4 regions of the Bradyrhizobium sp. USDA 4486 genome follow, and region 4 is predicted to be linked to each of the others. Evidence: predicted binding sites of a transcription regulator. Region 4 holds the regulator's gene; each other region holds the start of a gene.
The links. Region 4 encodes LexA, which represses DNA repair genes until DNA is damaged. Its sites were predicted from a motif close to TGTTCNNNNTGTGTTCNG; they were not measured.

Region 1: uvrA (excinuclease ABC subunit UvrA) is a predicted target of LexA. The motif match lies at 1,515-1,532, and genes of this name have one in related genera.
Region 2: ruvC (crossover junction endodeoxyribonuclease RuvC) is a predicted target of LexA. The motif match lies at 1,378-1,395, and genes of this name have one in related genera.
Region 3: ACVWY3_RS10400 (single-stranded DNA-binding protein) is a predicted target of LexA. The motif match lies at 1,127-1,144, and genes of this name have one in related genera.

The regions. Positions count from the first base shown of each region.
Region 1 is NZ_JBSRZV010000001.1:2,117,946-2,120,144, forward strand. It holds gene uvrA (excinuclease ABC subunit UvrA) at 1-1,418, opposite strand, end outside; gene ltrA (group II intron reverse transcriptase/maturase) at 1,783-2,199, opposite strand, start outside.
Region 2 is NZ_JBSRZV010000001.1:5,541,091-5,543,289, forward strand. It holds gene ruvB (Holliday junction branch migration DNA helicase RuvB) at 1-39, opposite strand, end outside; gene ruvA (Holliday junction branch migration protein RuvA) at 60-677, opposite strand; gene ruvC (crossover junction endodeoxyribonuclease RuvC) at 820-1,347, opposite strand; gene ACVWY3_RS26255 (YebC/PmpR family DNA-binding transcriptional regulator) at 1,577-2,199, opposite strand, start outside.
Region 3 is NZ_JBSRZV010000001.1:2,122,501-2,124,699, reverse strand. It holds gene gyrA (DNA gyrase subunit A) at 1-124, opposite strand, end outside; gene ACVWY3_RS10400 (single-stranded DNA-binding protein) at 474-971, opposite strand; gene ACVWY3_RS10395 (outer membrane protein) at 1,422-2,183, shown strand.
Region 4 is NZ_JBSRZV010000001.1:2,003,808-2,006,006, reverse strand. It holds gene ACVWY3_RS09830 (molybdopterin molybdotransferase MoeA) at 1-604, shown strand, start outside; gene lexA (transcriptional repressor LexA) at 781-1,482, shown strand; gene ACVWY3_RS09820 (hypothetical protein) at 1,683-1,895, shown strand; gene ACVWY3_RS09815 (hypothetical protein) at 2,092-2,199, shown strand, end outside.

The DNA of each region.
Region 1 (2,199 bases), 110 kb from region 4:
CTCACCGACAGCTCAGAGATCTCTCCGATATGCTTGCCGCCGACCTTGACGCAGAGCGCCTCGGGCTTGAGCCGAAAGCCTTTGCACCCCTCGCAGGGCACGTCGTGGAAATATTTCGCCAGCTCCTCGCGCGCCCATTCACTTTCCGTTTCGCGGTAGCGGCGGTTGATGTTGGTGATCACGCCCTCGAACGGCTTCTTGGTGTCGTAGGAGCGCACCCCGTCCTCGTAGGAGAACTTGATCTCGTCCTCGCCGGAGCCGTAGAGGATCGCGTCTCTCGTCTTCTTCGGCAGGTCCTTCCATTTCGTGTCGAGCGTGAACTTGTAGTGCTTGCCGAGCGCGGTGAGCGTCTGCGTATAGTAGGGCGATGACGACTTGGCCCAGGGCGCGATCGCGCCCTTGCGCAAGGTGAGGTCCTTCTCGGGGATGACGAGGTCCTCGTCGACATGCTGCTCGACGCCGAGACCGCCGCAGGCCGGGCAGGCGCCATAGGGATTGTTGAACGAGAACAGGCGCGGCTCGATCTCGGGGATGGTGAAGCCGGAGACCGGGCAGGCGAACTTTTCCGAGAACAGGATGCGCTCGGGGCCGCTCTTGTCGTGGATCTTCGCGGTCTTCTTCTTCTCCTCGGCGGGCGCGGTGGCGGCCGGCGCGTCGGCGAACTCGACGACGGCGAGGCCTTCGGCGAGCTTCAGCGCAGTCTCAAAGCTTTCGGCGAGGCGCTGGCCGATGTCGGCGCGGACCACGATGCGGTCGACCACGACGTCGATGTCGTGCGGGAATTTCTTGTCGAGGCCAGGGGCTTCGGCCAGCTCGTAGAAGGTGCCGTCGATCTTGACGCGCTGAAAGCCCTTCTTGAGCCATTCGGCGAGCTCCTTGCGGTACTCGCCCTTGCGGCCGCGCACGACCGGGGCCAGCAGATAGAGGCGGGTGCCTTCGGGCAGCGCCAGCACCCGGTCGACCATCTGCGAGACGGTCTGGCTCTCGATCGGCAGGCCGGTCGCGGGCGAATAGGGCACGCCGACGCGGGCCCAGAGCAGGCGCATGTAGTCGTAGATCTCGGTCACGGTGCCGACGGTCGAACGCGGATTCTTCGACGTCGTCTTCTGCTCGATCGAGATCGCCGGCGACAGCCCGTCGATCTGATCGACGTCAGGCTTCTGCATCATCTCCAGGAACTGGCGGGCATAGGCCGAGAGCGACTCGACGTAGCGGCGCTGGCCTTCGGCGTAGATGGTGTCGAAGGCGAGCGAGGATTTGCCGGAGCCGGAGAGCCCGGTGAACACCACGAGCTTGTCGCGGGGAATCTCGACGTCGATGTTCTTGAGGTTGTGCTCGCGCGCGCCACGGATCGTAATTGCGCGCAGGCTGGAGCCCGCGTTCTGCTGTTGGCGCTTCGCCTTGATCACTTCATCCATCCGAGTTGCCCTCAAGGAATCCCATGGGTGCGCGAGCGCGCCGACGCTGGAGGCGCGCTTCGCCCGGAACCGGGAACGGCGCCGATGGGTATGGCAGCGAACGTAGGAAGAACGAGGGCGGATTTCCAGTGGACTTTGCGAATCGTCAACGGATTGTTGGCGCGCTGGCGGCATCTGGCAGGAGTGAGGGATCTGGAACAGGCGAAGCGTCGGCCCTTCGTTCGCGGTCGAGTGCGGGTTTGGGGAATCCGCACGTGACCGGCGCCAATCAGCGGCGCGCGAAAATCGGGATAGGGGGGAGTCTCGCGACTCCTCCCCTCCCACACCACCGTACATACGGGTCCGTATACGGCGGTTCGGCGGATTATGCAGGCCACTGTCCCGTGACGGAAGCCAAGCCGAGCGAAGCGAAGAAGCTATTTGGCAGAGCAATGGCGAGCGCGGGGCTGTTCGCGAGCCGCCAAGGGCCATGCGGGGCGCCGGCAGTTTGCGCTGCCAGATCCCGGCCGACGCCACGGCGTCGCAGCTCGGCGAAGCGAGCGGGTCCATACTTCCATTGCTTCCAGACGACGGCGCGCAGCCGCCGCCTGATCCACCGGTCAAGCACGCGCAACACCGACGGGGTTTGGCAGAAGCCGAAGTAGCCGCGCCACCCGATCAGGTAGGCTGACAACTCCTTGGTAATCTGCACGAGGCTTCGACCGCACGTGCGTCGCGTCAGCTCCAGAACTTTTACCTTGAAGCGGGCGAGCGCCTGCGGCGCGATGCGCCGTCGCGGTGG
Region 2 (2,199 bases), 3.5 Mb from region 4:
GTCGCCGACATCGTCGCTGCGGCGCTCGGGCGAGACCATGCGGGAAGCCCTGGGATCGCTCACTTCGCGAGCTCCTTCAAGCCGAGCCGGATGAGCTGGGCCGTCTCGGCGCCTTCACCGGCACTGCGCGATGCCGAGGCAATCGCGGCAGCTGCCTGCGGCTGGCCGTAGCCGAGATTGACCAGGGCGGAGATCGCATCCGCCACCGGGCGCGGCGCGCGCTGGTCGTCAACGGCGCCGGCGAGATGAACTACGGCGGGATCCACGTTGGCGAAGGCTGGCGCCTTGTCCTTCAATTCGGTGACGATGCGTTCAGCGACCTTGGGTCCGACGCCAGGCGTGCGCGACACCGCGGCCTTGTCGCGGAGCGCGATGGCATTGGCGAGATCGGCCGGCGCCAGCGTACCGAGCACCGCGAGTGCGACCTTGGCGCCGACGCCCTGCACGGTCTGGAGCAGGCGAAACCATTCGCGCTCCTGGTCGGTGCGGAAGCCGAACAGTTTTATTTGATCCTCGCGAACATAGGTCTCGATCGACAGCACGGCGGCCTCGCCGGGCGAAGGCAGATGCTGCAACGTGCGCGACGAGCAATGCACCTGATAACCGACGCCGCCGACGTCGAGGATGACGAAATCCTCGCCGTAGGAATCGATCAGGCCCTTGAGCTTGCCGATCATTTTAGAACCTCGATCGCGGCGGACACTCCTCTGTCGTCATGGCCGGGCTTGACCCGGCCATCCACGACTTCGCGATCATCAAGAAAGAACGTGGATGCCCAGGACAAGCCCGGGCATGACGACCACGAGTTGCATCGACCGATCATATCCCCACCACCTTCAGCCTGAGCGCCGTGCTCTGGCGGTGATGGGCGTGGGTGATGGCGATGGCGAGCGCATCGGCCGCGTCCGCGGACGGCGGCTCGGCTTTCGGCAGCAATATCTTCAGCATCATCGCGATCTGTTGCTTGTCGGCGTGGCCGGCGCCGACCACCGTCTTCTTGACCTGGTTCGGCGCGTATTCGGCAACACTGATGCCGAACATTGCGGGCGCCAGCATGGCGACGCCGCGGGCCTGGCCGAGCTTCAGCGTCGCGACGCCGTCCTTGTTGACGAAAGTCTGCTCGACCGCGGCTTCGATCGGCTTGTGATCAGACAGAACCGCCGCGAGCCCCTCGTGGATCGCGAGCAGGCGGCTCGACAGCGGCAGATCGTCCGGCGGTTCCACCGAACCGCAGGCGATGTAGACCAAACGATTGCCCTCAGCCTCGATCACGCCCCAGCCGGTGCGGCGCAGGCCGGGGTCGATGCCGATGATGCGAACGGGGCCACGAATCGGGAGCGCAGTCATGGGCCAGTGATAGCGGCTGGCCGCGATGGGGGAAACAGAAACAGAACGGAAGTAACAGGGGATGTGGGGGAGCGGCAGCGGAGCCGCCATCAACGCATTCGGTGTCGTACCCCGCGGAGGCGGGGTACCCAGTACGCCGCGGCTTATCCGTATCCTTCTGGCGTCTCTGGAATACCGGATCGCCCGCCTTCGCGGGCGATGACAGCGGTGGATGAGGCTACCGGACGGCCTACCCGCCCATCTTCGCCATCAGCGCGTCCGACACCTCGAAATTGGCGTAGACGTTCTGGACGTCGTCGTGCTCGTTGAGCAGGTCCATCAGCTTGAGCAGCTTCTCGCCGGTCTCGTCGTCGACTGACACCGTGTTCTGCGGCTTCCAGATCAGCGCGGCCTTGCGCGGTTCGCCGAACTTGGCTTCCAGCGCCTTGGCGACGTCGCGATAGCTCTCGGTCGAGGCGTAGATCTCGTGGCCGCCTTCGCCGGAGACGACGTCGTCGGCGCCGGCCTCGATCGCGGCATCGAGCACCGCATCGTCATCGGCGACGCTGCGGTCGTATTCGATGATGCCGGTGCGGTCGAACATGAAGGAGACCGATCCGGTTTCGCCGAGATTGCCGCCCGATTTGGTGAAAAAGGAGCGGATGTCGGAGGCGGCGCGGTTGCGGTTGTCGGTCAGCGCCTCGACGATGACGGCGACGCCGCCGGGGCCGTAGCCCTCGTAGCGGATCTCGTCATAGTTCTCGCCGTCGTTACCGGCCGCCTTCTTGATGGCGCGCTCGATATTGTCCTTCGGCATGTTCTCCTGGCGCGCGGCGATCACGGCGGCGCGCAGGCGCGGGTTCATGGCCGGGT
Region 3 (2,199 bases), 120 kb from region 4:
GCGACACGATCACGCTCATGGCGTAATCGAGGTAGGACTTCTTCATCTCGTCGAGGATGGAGACGGGGCGAATGTCCGAGGGTTGCGCCGGCTGGTCGCCGGGCTTGTTGTCGTCGTCAGCCAAGGGGAAATCCGGTGAGGTTTATCTGGGAATCATATAGCGCATCGACGCCCCGATAACCACCCTTACGGCCCGTCCCAAGGTGCTTTTTCCGCTCATTCTTCCAATAACTTAAGCCCCTGCGACCGCCACTTGGGCGGCTTCCGGAGCAGCTTGCAGGAATTGCGCTTTGGCCCCTGTCAAACCGGGCGGCAGGAGCCCCGGCGAGCCCGCTGGCCGGGCGCGATCCGAGTTCATCCCAAACGTGAAGCGGGCCCGGAAGTCCCGAGCCCGTCCCGCCGATTAGTACGATCTGCTGACCTCGCGTGGAACGCGCCGCCCGATCCGGCCCGTTGTCGCGGGGTGGCCCGCCTCAGAACGGGATATCGTCGTCCATGTCGCTGTTGCGGCCACCGCCGCCGGCAGCCACGGGAAGGCGCGGCGCGCTGCTGACGGGACCCGAGGAGCCGAAATCGCCGCCCGGCTCGTCGCCGAAGCTGCCGCCTCCTCCGCCCCCGCCGCGACCATCGAGCATCGTCAGCGTCGAGTTGAAGCCCTGCAGCACGACCTCGGTGGAGTACTTCTCAACGCCGCTCTGGTCGGTCCATTTGCGGGTCTGCAGCGCGCCCTCGATGTAAACCTTGGCGCCCTTCTTCAGGTACTGCTCGGCGACCTTGCAGAGACCTTCGTTGAAGATCACCACGCGGTGCCACTCGGTCTTTTCCTTGCGTTCGCCGCTGTTCTTGTCGCGCCAGGTCTCCGAGGTGGCGATGCTCAAATTCGCGATCGGCCGCCCGTCCTGGGTGCGGCGGATTTCGGGGTCCTTGCCGAGGTTTCCAACCAGAATGACCTTGTTGACGCTTCCCGCCATCGCCGCTCTCCACTCCAAATGCCATTGAATGTCAAAAGGCCGAACCCGCCCGCCGCGAAGCTCCGCCGCCCCGTTGAGCCGACCTATACGCTCGCGCGGGGTGATCAGCCCGTCGCCCCTCAGGTTATCCCCACATATAGCATCAGCCCTTGGCTTGTTCCAGATTTGTTCTTGTGCAGATCGCACTCAACGCGCGGCAGGACCGGGCGGAGGTGGCGTCAAAAATAGCAAGCGTCGGATGGAACTTTTTCCGGTTCCCGGCAACGGGCAAAAGCGCTTAACATTCATCAAGTTAGAAACGCCTCAGATGGTCCCTGACTGTTGCATTTCGGAGACGGACTCTGCCTCACCATTGAGCTACGGTTGCCTTGGAATTGAGTCCATATGGGCGTCGCGCCTGATCAACCGTTTCGGGGACTTCGAGAAGCGGACGAAACTGGGGAGACTGCAATGAATAAGATTTTGTTTGGTGCAATCAGTGCAATAGCGTTGGGCCTGTCGGCTCCCGCAAGCGCGGCGGATCTCGCGGCGCGTCCCTACACCAAGGCTCCGGCACCGGTGGTGGCGACCGTTTACGACTGGAGCGGCTTCTACATCGGCATCAACGGTGGCTGGGGTACGAGCCGCAATTGTTGGGATTTCGTGACACCGGTCGTCGGCACGCTGATCACAGACGGCTGCCATGACGCGTCGGGCGGCACGGTCGGCGGTCAAATCGGATATCGTTGGCAATCCGCCAACTGGGTGTTTGGCCTGGAAGGCCAGGGCAACTGGGCTGACTTCAGCGGAAACAACATCAGCCCGACTGCCCCGGGTCAGCAGAACCGTACCCGGATCGATGCCTTCGGCCTGATTACCGGCCAGGTCGGCTATGCCTGGAATAACGTTCTGTTCTACGTAAAGGGTGGTGGCGCGGTCGTGGGCGACAAATACGACCTCATCGTCGCGCCAGGTTTCGTGGGTGCAGGCACTACCTTCGGATCGGCCCGGGAAACCCGCTGGGGCGGAACGGTCGGCGCCGGTCTCGAATTTGGCTTCGCTCCAAACTGGTCGGTGGGCGTCGAGTACGATCACATCTTCCTCGGCAGTCGTAACGTCGACTTCACCCTCGGCGGCGTTCTCGTCCAGACCGAACGCGTCCGCCAGGACGTCGATATGGGTCTCGTTCGTATCAATTATCGCTGGGGTGGCCCGGTCATCGCGAAGTACTGATATCCATCAGACATCA
Region 4 (2,199 bases):
CGCCCTTCACGCGCTCGCGCGCAGCGAGGGGGCCGATACCGTCGATCTCGGTGTTGCCGCCGATACCCTGGACGCCACCACGGCGGGCATCCGCCGCGCCCGCGAGAGCGGCGCCGACATCCTGATCACCACCGGCGGCGCCTCGGTCGGCGACCACGATCTGGTCCAGCAGGCACTGACGGCCGAGGGGATCGCGATCACATTCTGGAAGATCGCGATGCGGCCCGGCAAGCCGATGATGCATGGACGCCTGGCGGCAATGCGCGTGATCGGGCTGCCCGGCAATCCCGTGTCATCCTATGTGTGTGCCTTCCTGTTCATGGTGCCGCTGATTCGCGCGCTGTCGGGCCGTTCCGTGATTCACCATCGCCGCGAACGGGCGGTGCTCGGCCGCGACGTCGGCGCCAACGACCAGCGTGAGGATTATCTGCGCGCACGGCTGGAGACGCGCGACGACGGCACGCTGATCGCCGTTCCCGTCAATCACCAGGATTCCTCACTGCTTGCGAATCTCGCTGCGGCACAGGCACTTCTGGTGCGCGCGCCGTTCGCGCCGAAGGCCGAAGCGGGCACGCCTTGCGAGGTGCTGCGCCTGCCGGTCTGAACGCGCCGGCTACACGCGTGGCGCGAACTTTGTCGCGTTCACGGTAAATTAAGCAGTTGCGGAACATGTATCGAACATATAGTGTCCGTTCATGATTTGTTTCGAGCATGTAGCGGCTTATCGCTGAATTCAGCGTCTCGGAATCGAACGACATCAACCGGGGGATTTTGGTCGAGATGTTAACGCGCAAACAATACGAGCTCCTGCGGTTCATCAGCGAGCGATTGAAGGAAAGCGGCGTGCCGCCCTCCTTCGACGAGATGAAGGACGCGCTCGATCTGCGCTCGAAGTCGGGCATCCATCGCCTGATCACCGCACTCGAGGAGCGCGGCTTCATCCGCCGCCTGCCCAATCGCGCCCGCGCCATCGAAGTCATCAAGCTGCCCGAGCTGCAGGCCGCGGCCGGCAACCGCCGCGGCTTCACGCCGAGCGTCATCGAAGGCAATCTCGGCAAGGTGAGGACGACGTCCAGCCCGCCCGCCGACGAGGGCGAGCGCCCCGTCGCCGTGCCGGTGATGGGCCGCATTGCGGCCGGCACGCCGATCGAGGCGTTGCAGACTCGCAGCCATACGATCAGCGTCCCGCCCGACATGCTCGGCTCGGGCGAGCATTACGCGCTCGAGGTGCGCGGCGATTCCATGGTGGAAGCCGGCATCCTCGACGGCGACATGGCGCTGATCCAGCGCAACGAGACCGCCGACACCGGCGACATCGTGGTGGCGCTGATCGACGACGAGGAAGCGACCTTGAAGCGCTTCCGCCGTCGTGGCGCCTCGATCGCGCTCGAGCCCGCCAATGCGGCCTATGAGGTGCGCATCCTGCCGCCGAACCGGGTCAAGATTCAGGGCAAGCTGATCGGGCTTTATCGGAAGTACTGATACCGCAAGTCCTGAGCGCGCTGTCCGCGCGCTCCGGTCGGCATCGCCATCAGAGATCGGAGCGGATGATTGTCCGCTCCCGCTGGATAGTCTTTCTGGTTTCGCTCAGATTATCCGGCCCCTGCTCCGACGCTACATCCTCGGCACGCCGCACCAAGCAGACCGCTTCGGGATGGCTTTTGAAGGTTCGAGGAGACGTCATGCGCAAGATCATCCTGAGCACGGTGGCCGCAGCGCTGATTGCGGGATCAACGTCGCAAGCCGTTGCTGCACCATCGCATCGCCATGTCCGCAAGGACACCGCCAAGGAAACGGTAGCGAGCGAGCAAGTCCGAAACGCGCGCAATGCGCTCACGCAGCCATCACAATCGGTCTGGCCATATTCCGGCTGGTCGGCGCCCGCCGGCCGCTGACACGCGCCCACCGAATGCGCGAAAGCAGGGTTTGTTCCTAGCGCCTTCGGGAAAGATAATGTGATCGCATGCTGCGGTGGCGAGCCGCAGATTTGCCTATAACCGCGCAGACGCTATGATGCTTCCACTCTGATAGAGGCCTGCGCCTCGTAAGACAGAGGCGCGGGTTGCTATCTCCGCATGAGGAGCACCCACGATGTGTGACTACAGCCTGCATGCCGTCGCATCGCGCCCTGCCGAAGTCGGCGAGACGATCGTGACGACAACTTTCCGCGGCACCTCGACGCGCGGCTTTGCCTCCGCG